One region of the Mesorhizobium sp. M6A.T.Ce.TU.016.01.1.1 genome, then DNA from elsewhere that is predicted to be linked to it. Evidence: riboswitches for the same ligand, from Rfam matches in the RefSeq annotation. Region 1 holds a riboswitch; the other holds the start of a gene.

Region 1 (4,216 bases):
TTTCGGCGTGATGGCTGCGTTGTCAATCCTCTTCAGGCGCACGAGCGTCCGGCCTATCCTCATGCCAGAGACCCGACCGCGCACGGTGACCTAACCCTCGAGGGTTACGAGCCAGTCAGATCATATGTCGGAGAGGCCTATTACTCGTCTCGGGGCTTTTCACTCGATCACGGCGCAGGCCTGACGATTTCCGGCATCACCGGCAGGCTGGCTTTTGTAGTCGTCCTGTCCGCCGTGGATCATCAATGCCTTGCCTCGTATTGCCGTTTCTCCACCGTCCAGTTTGACCATGCTGTTGAAAGCCTGGGCACGCAAAACGCCGTCGGCGCCGACTCGCTGATTTGGCATGTCGCCCGCGTGCGGGCCTTTTCCAGTGAGATATCCATGTTCGGCATTCGTCGGATTGAAGTGCCCACCTGCCGAGTCATGGCCGGTCTGATGGTCGCACTTTCCGGTTTCATGAACATGGAACGCGACCCATTCACCCGCCGGCAGTCCTGTTACCTCCAACGCGATCAGCACACCCTGCGCCGTCTCGGTCAGCGTGGCCGTTCCGTTCTTCTCGCCAGCCATGTTGACGAATTCGGCTTTCGCGGTCGCGGTGTCCTGAGCCGCTGCAGGCATCGCGACCGCCAGCGCCAATCCTGTTGTTGCAAGCAATTTTTTCATCCACTCAGCCTCCGGTTGTCCAAGGACCCCAAACAACAACGGGGCCTCTTCGTTCCATTTGGGAATGGAGTTTGTCTCCGGCGCGGCCGCCAGAGAAGCGGGGGTGATGCGTGGAACTCGATAGTCTCCGTGTCATGGAGTGAAGTTTCACGACGTGATTACACCAATTCGAAGAGTTCCGCGGTTTGCCAACCTGCCAGCAGCATGATGACAACGCCAACGAGCCTGAGAAGCGTCTTTTCTGCGATTGACTTCACTACCAATCCGGCCATCGGCGCTGCGACTACGCCGCCAACGATCAAGCCGGCAACGGAGAGTAGATTTTCCGTTAGCTCTCCTGCCTCCTCCCAATGGCCCGTTAGTAACGCAAACAAGAAGGTCAGAGACACCGACAACGTGATGAGGAACTCGCTGGCATTGACCGTGCCAATAACGTAGCGGGGCGTGCCGCCAAAACCGAGAAGGCCCGTCGTTACGATGGGTCCCCATCCGCCGCCCCCTGCGGCATCGAGAAATCCACCACCTAGTCCAAGGGGAGGTACCACGCCTGGAGGGACCGGATTGCTTGGGATCCGCCGGAATGACCGGAACAGGAGCCAAGCTCCGACGAGCGCAAGGTATGTGGTCACATACGGCTTCATGACGGCTCCTTCAAACGAGGTGAGCACAAAAGCGCCGAGAACGCCGCCGATCACGCCAAATGGCATCAGCCGCCAGAAAAGCTTCCAGTCAATGTTGCGGTGATAGAGGTGAGCCGAACCTGAGGCCGCAGTGGTAAACAGCTCAGCCGCGTGAACTGAAGCCGAAGCGTGTGCAGGAGACACGCCAAACCCCAGTAATGTTGTCGAGGAAACCACGCCGTAGGCCATGCCGAGAGCCCCGTCCACAGCTTGAGCTACAAACCCCACGAACGCAAAAAGAAGGAATTCTTGCATTTGGCTCTCCAACAAAGTGCGGGTCGTAATTGGCGATAGAGAAACTCGCTACCTACAACGTATGCGATTATATCTTCACGCTTCCACAATTCACCAAACGCGTGGCATCGATAATGGTGACGACGAACGGAAAACGATCCGCTCGACCGACGCCTTTCCCATACCTTCACAGTCATTTAGTTTCTCAGAATATTGAGGGCGATCTCGGACAGGACGCCGGATTGGCATTCTTTTTCTGTTTTGCTCAGATGCCCCTGCGGGTACCTGAACCTCCTCTGACCCTGAGGTTTCACGGGCCGGACGCAGACTTGCAGCTCCACCCTTTATCTGTTTAATTGCCGCCATCCACAGGGGTGCTCCGTATCGTCGGGGCTGAGAGATGGGCTGCAAGCCCGTAAACCCTAGAGCTGATCTGGATAATACCAGCGGAGCGAGGCGGGCGATGTTTTCTGGCGCACAGATTTTTCTTTTTCCGATGTCCGGCGATTTCGTGGGCCCGCCCGAGGACCATATCACGATCGACCTCACGGTCGCGGCCAACGGCCCGACCCCGCGCTGATCTTTCGCGCCGGAGGTCTCGCATGTCTCAGCTCTTCTCCGCCGCGCCGCGAATCGCAGCCTTGTTCGCCAAGGTCGGACCGGCCTTGCTATCGGTCGGCACGCTGGTTTTGGCTTGGGAGCTCTATGCGCGCATTTCGGGCATCTCGCCCACCACGCTGCCGGCGCCGTCACGAGTCCTCGCCCAAGCCATCCAGCAGCGCCAGGCGCTGTTCGACAACACCGTGCCGACCATCAGCGCCACATTGGCGGGTTTCGCCTGCTCGCTGGCCGTTGCCTTCATCCTTTCGGTGCTGATCGACTTCTTCAAGCCGCTGCGCCGCGCCCTGTTCCCGGTATTCATTATCAGTCAGATCCTGCCGCTGGTGGCGATCGCCCCGCTGGTCGTTCTTTGGTTCGGCTTCGGGCTGACGCCGAAAATCATGCTGGTCGCGCTCCTGACTTTCTTTCCCATGCTGGTCGCGCTGGTGCAGGGTTATGAATCGACGGATCGGGACATTTCGGCGCTTCTGAGTTCGATGGGCGCTTCCCGCATGCGCATTTTCCTGCTGGCCCGCCTGCCCTCCTCGCTGCCCTATTTCTTCGCCGGGCTGCGCATCTCGATCACCTATGCCGTGGTCGGCGCCATCTTCGCGGAATATGCCGGCGCGGCCAAAGGGCTCGGCATCTACATGCTCAACGCCAAGAACAATTTCCGACCCGATCTCGTGCTCGCGGCCGTGCTGGTCAGCGCGTTGCTCACGCTGGCCCTGTTTGCCGCCACGGTGCTGATCCAGCGCGCCGCCATGCCATGGGAACGGCTCGATGCCGCGCGAAAATCATGAACAGGCGGCTGGAATTGCGCCAGATCAGCAAAAGTATTGGCGATGTCGACGTGCTTGCCGGCATCACCCTGCATGTCGAGCCGGGCGAATTCGTTTCAATCCTCGGCCCCTCCGGAGCCGGCAAATCCACGATCTTCAGGTTGCTGACGGGCGGTCTCGAAGGCCACGACGGCGGCATCGACTTCGACGGGCGGCCACTGGCCGACGCGCGCCGACCGTTTGCCTTCATGCCGCAGCACGACGCCCTGATGCCCTGGCGCACGGTTATCGACAACACCGCGCTCGGCCTGGAAGTCCAGGGCATGTCCCGTAAGGCGGCGCGCGACAAGGTGGCGCCGCTCTACGGCGAATTCGGCCTTGCGGGCTTCGAGCAAAAGTATCCGGCGCAGCTTTCGGGCGGAATGCGCCAGCGCGCCGCGCTGTTGCGTACCGTCGTTCAGGACCGCGCCATGCTGTTGCTCGACGAACCGTTCGGCGCACTCGACGCCCTCACGCGCACCGGCATGCAGCGCTGGCTTCAGACGATGTGGGACCGACACCGCTGGACCGTCCTGCTGATCACCCACGATGTCCGCGAGGCGGTCTTCCTGTCCGACCGCATCTATGTGCTGAGCGGCCGCCCTGCCCGCGTGCTGCGCGAAGTCGCCATACCTCTTCCGCGCCCGCGCAAGGATCTTGCCTCGCCGGAAGCCAGCGCCATCGAAGCCGACATCCTTCATACGCTTCTCGATCCACAGCCCGCCCAAAGGACATGACCATGCTTTCAAGACGCCTCTTCATCGCTGCCGCATTGATCACCGGGCTCGGACCCGTCACATCCGTCTGTGCCCAGCAGACTGTCACCGTCGCTCTCGACTGGACGCCGAACACAAACCATGTCGGACTCTATGTCGCCCGGGCGAAAGGCTTCTACGCTGAGGCCGGGCTCGACGTGCAGATGCTGCCCTATACCGACACTGCGGCCGGTACGCTGATCGCCAACCGCGTGGCCGATTTCGGTATACTGGGATCCATAGGATTGTTCACCCAACGCACGGCCGGCGCCGACCTCGTCGCCACCTACGCCATCATGCAGACGGAAACCGGCAGGCTGGCCTTCAATGCGGACCGCGCCGATATACAATCCCCCAGGGACCTGGACGGCCTGACCTATGGCGGTTTCGGCAGCGCCTGGGAGAATGCGCTGATCGGCACCATCATCCGCCATGACGGAGGCGAGGGCAAATTCGA
Region 2 (4,216 bases), on a different contig from region 1:
TCGTCTCAGTCGGCGATGGTGTCTCGCCGGACCGTATCGGCGAGCGGGTGATGGTCGACTTCTCCATCTACAACCGCGACGACGATTCACTCGCCGACATCGACTATATGGGCCACGGCCGTGACGGCGGCTATGCCGAGTATCAGACCGTGCCGGCCGAGAACGCCCATGTCGTCGACACCGAGTTGACCGATGTCGAACTCGCCACCTTCTGTTGCGCCTATCTCACCGGCGAGCAGATGCTGGAACGTGCCGCATTGAAGGCCGGCGAGCGCGTGCTGGTCACCGGCGCGTCGGGCGGCGTCGGCTCCGGCATCGTGCAGCTGGCGCGGGCGCGCGGCGCCGTCCCCTATGCAGTCGTCGGCAAGGGCAAGGAACAGGCCGTGCTCGACATCGGCGCCGAGGCGGTGATCACCCGGGGTGTGACCGACCTGCCGGCTGCGGTAAATGAGGCAACCGGCGGCCAGCCGATCGACGTGGTTGCCGATCTGGTCGGCGGCGCGATCTTCAACGATCTGCTGCGCATCCTCAGGCCCGAAGGCCGCTACACCACAGCCGGCGCAATTGCCGGCCCGGTCGTGCAGCTCGATCTGCGCACCATGTATCTCAAGCAGTTGCAGTTGCACGGCTCGAGCCAGGGCACGCGGCACGACTTCCGCCGTATTGTTCGCTACATCGAAGACAAGAAGATCCGGCCGCTGGTCGGCGGCGTCTACAGGCTCTCCGATTTCCACCGCGCCCAAGCGGATTTCATCGCCAAGGATTTCGTCGGCAAGCTGGTGGTCGTTCCAGACGCCATTTCGGATCTCGCAGCGACCCGTTGATAGCCAAGATTATCGCTCTCGCTTGGTTCTGCGTTCGACGTCTGACGCCGACCGGTTCGTCCGGCACGGCAGCCGTCGTCGTCCAGTTGGCAGCGGGTACTGTGATATTACCCGTCGGCTGCGAATACGTAGCCGTTGCCATCCTTGGACAACGTGCCGACGTTCGGCATCAACCAGTGAGTACCCGAAATGGTGAGCTTGTCGGCGACCGCGCGATCGAAGATCTTCCTTCGCGTTTCGACGGCCATTTGCGGATCCTGGTCGATAGCAAGCTGCCACTCGGGATTTGTTGAAACATGGGGCGCAAGATTGACCACGTCAGCGCTGATCAGGAGCTGTTTGCCGCCCGAGGTGACCAGATGCGCGACCATTCCCGGGCTATGGCCGGGGGCCTGAACGGCGTGCACGCCAGGTAGGAGTTCTGGTTCTCCCTCAAAGGTCCTGACGTTTTTCCACGTAGCCACCGTAGCCTGAATGCGCTGAGCGAGGCCCTTGCGCGTCGGTCCGAGATCGATCGACTCGACTCCCGGGCGCGTCCACCATTTCAATTCCTCGGCGGGCACCACGATGTCGGCATCCGGGAAGACCTGCGCATTGCTCTCATTGTTCATGAGGCCATAAATGTGGTCGCCGTGCAGATGGGAGATCAGGATTGTCTTGACTGCCTTGGGGTCAAGGCCCGCCGCAGCCATGCTCTCGAATAGCCGGCCGTTCCCCTCATCATAAATCGGATGACCGCCGGTACCCGAGTCGATCAGGACCACTTGATCGCGCAGCTTTAGCGCCATGACGATAAACCGCAGGGGCGCCTGATTGTCGGGAAACCGGCACCACGCAACGCCGTCTTGACCTGTTCGACGCTGACATTCCTGACCATACCCTCCCGCAGGGGAACGTCACGCATGCCATCAATCAGAGAAAAGACTTCAATGTCGCCAACCTTGTATTTTCGGAAAGGTTGAGCGACGGCGTGTTGAGCGCGGGCCGCGTCGACAAACGTGATCGGCTTGTGGAGCCCAAACGCAGCATGAGCACCGGCTGCGCCAAGTGTCAGGTCGCGACGCGAGATATCGAACATCCTTCCCCGCTGACGGAATGATCGAGCATATCAACGGCGGTCGGCACTGCACAAGGTCGGCTGGGTCGTGAGCCGCAAGTTAAACTGAGACATCACCTGAGCGCGATCCCGCCGCGGTGAACGCGGCGGCCGAGGGCCGGCCGATCGACGTCGTCGCCGAGCCGAGAATGGTGGGGTCCGAGAACGGGAACGGAGCGCACTTTTTGGGTGCGTGAGTATCGCAGGAAACCGCCGCTCGCAGGCCGGCATCACCCCGAATATCGACACGCCCTAACAAGGGCTCGGGCTGTTCGCCGACACGGTGAGGTCGAGCGCGACATGGCCTTGCGGCGCGCCGAAGCGAAGGAAGGCTTCCGACAGCGTCGCGAATACAGGTCCGGCATCGCCTCTCAGCTTGGTGCAGAAATTCTTCGACCTGTCGAAGACGCCCGAAGTCTTGAGGAAGTCGATGCAGCCGTAGATCTCGTCCATGTGATGGCCCTTGCCGAGCGGATAGAGCGAGAACTGCGCGGCGACCTCCTGTCCGAGCTTTTTCGCACTGTCGACATGCGCCCGCGCCGCGCCGATGCGCTCTGCCAGGGACAGCTCGTGGCTGCTGCCGGAAATCGGTGTGCAGATCGGATCGTCAGGCTCGCCCGGACAGCCGCGCGACACCGTCGCCGACAACACGCAATGCACGCCACTCGCCGCCGCCGATGCGAAGAGGTCGCGCATGGCCGGGAAAAGCTGTTCCGGCGGGCCGACGATCAGCGTCGAGATGTCGTCGGTCTCGATGCGGAAATTCGGTCGATACGGATCGAGCGCCGAAAGCGCCCCAAGGATGACGCCGACGAAATCGTCGCACATCGGATACAGGGAAATCTGTGCACCTGAAAACATGGTCGCCTCGCTCCGCTGGCATTACCCAGATCAGCTTGAGGGACCGAAGGCTTGCACCCACCATCTCAGCCCCGGCAATACGGAGCGCCCCTGTCGATATGGGCGACGTAGCACCCGCGCAACGGATGTTCAAGTGTGGCCCAGGGCAATCGTTCCCAGCAATCGCTTCAGACCAATTACCGAGCTTGGCGGCGCCGCCGAAGCTGCCGATCTCCCCCCTTGCGGGGGAGATGCCGGCAGGCAGAGGGGGTGCTTCCCTCCGACCTGTCAATCGATCGCAGCCGCGCCCTCAAGCTGATTCGGGTTGGCAAGGCTGAAGTCGAAAGTTGGCGATCCTTCACACCCCCCTCTGTCCTACCGGACATCTCCCCCGCAAGGGGGGAGATTGGATACCGCTTCGGCTTCGCCAATCACCAAGGCCCATTCAGCTCTGGCTTTGGACGACCTGATCAGCTCTGTGATCCGACCTGCTTGACCGCGGCTTCGAGCGATCTTTCAAACGCGTCGATCATCTGATCGACCTGGGGCTCGGTGATGATCAGCGGCGGGCAGAAGGCCAGCGCGTCGCCCATGTTGCGCGAGATGACGCCGTTCTGCTGCATGAAGCCGTTGACAAGCCCGCCCAGCGCGCCGGCCGTCTCCCACGGCGTCTTGGTCACCTTATCGCCGACCAGTTCGACCGCCGCGATCAGGCCGACGCCACGCACCTCGCCGACAAGCGGGTGCGAAGCGAGGTTGCGCAGCCGTTTCTGCATATGCGCGCCGACCGTGCGCGCATTGCCGACAAGGTCGCGCTCCTCGATCAGCTTCAGGTTCTCGAGCGCGACCGCCGCCGCGACGGGATGGCCGCCGCCGGTGAAGCCATGACCGAAGGTGCCGATCCGATTGCTTTCGTCGGCAATCGGCTCGAACATTTTCTCGTTGATCAGCAGGGCCGAGATCGGCAGGTAGGAGGAAGAGATCTGCTTCGACAGCACCATGATGTCAGGCCTGATGCCGAAGGTCTGCGAACCGAACATCTCGCCGGTTCGGCCAAAACCGCAGATGACCTCGTCGGCGACGAGCAGGATGTCGTATTTCCACAGCACCGCCTGTATCTTCTCCCAGTAGCCGGCCGGGGGAACGATGACGCCGCCGGCGCCCATGATCGGTTCGCCGAAGAAGGCGGCGATGGTTTCCGGGCCCTCGGCCAGGATCAGCTTTTCCAAGTCGTCGGCAAGCCGGCTCGAAAACTGCTCTTCGCTCTCGCCTGGCAGCGCCTCGCGCCAATGGTGCGGCGTCGACGTGTGCAGCACACTGGCGATCGGCAGGTCGAAGGAAATGTGATTGTTGGGCAGGCCGGTCAGGCTTGCCGAGGCGATGGTGACGCCGTGATAACCGCGAATGCGGCTGATGATCTTCTTGCGTGCCGGCTGGCCGAGCGCATTCGACCGGT

The links. A riboswitch is a leader RNA that binds a small molecule or an ion and turns the genes downstream of it on or off. The one in region 1 is predicted to bind thiamine pyrophosphate.
Region 2: another riboswitch for thiamine pyrophosphate. It lies ahead of EOC94_RS20560 (YkoF family thiamine/hydroxymethylpyrimidine-binding protein); the one in region 1 lies ahead of EOC94_RS21510 (ABC transporter permease).

The regions. Positions count from the first base shown of each region.
Region 1 is NZ_RZTJ01000012.1:128,498-132,713, forward strand. Features, by position in the region: gene EOC94_RS21500 (superoxide dismutase family protein) at 160-669, opposite strand; gene EOC94_RS21505 (sulfite exporter TauE/SafE family protein) at 828-1,604, opposite strand; TPP riboswitch at 1,944-2,056, shown strand; gene EOC94_RS21510 (ABC transporter permease) at 2,186-2,986, shown strand; gene EOC94_RS21515 (ABC transporter ATP-binding protein) at 2,980-3,741, shown strand; gene EOC94_RS21520 (ABC transporter substrate-binding protein) at 3,738-4,216, shown strand, end outside.
Region 2 is NZ_RZTJ01000011.1:127,084-131,299, forward strand. Features, by position in the region: gene EOC94_RS20545 (alcohol dehydrogenase family protein) at 1-824, shown strand, start outside; gene EOC94_RS20550 (MBL fold metallo-hydrolase) at 932-1,612, opposite strand; gene EOC94_RS20555 (hypothetical protein) at 1,603-1,902, opposite strand; gene EOC94_RS20560 (YkoF family thiamine/hydroxymethylpyrimidine-binding protein) at 2,173-2,781, opposite strand; TPP riboswitch at 2,772-2,883, opposite strand; gene EOC94_RS20570 (aspartate aminotransferase family protein) at 3,231-4,216, opposite strand, start outside.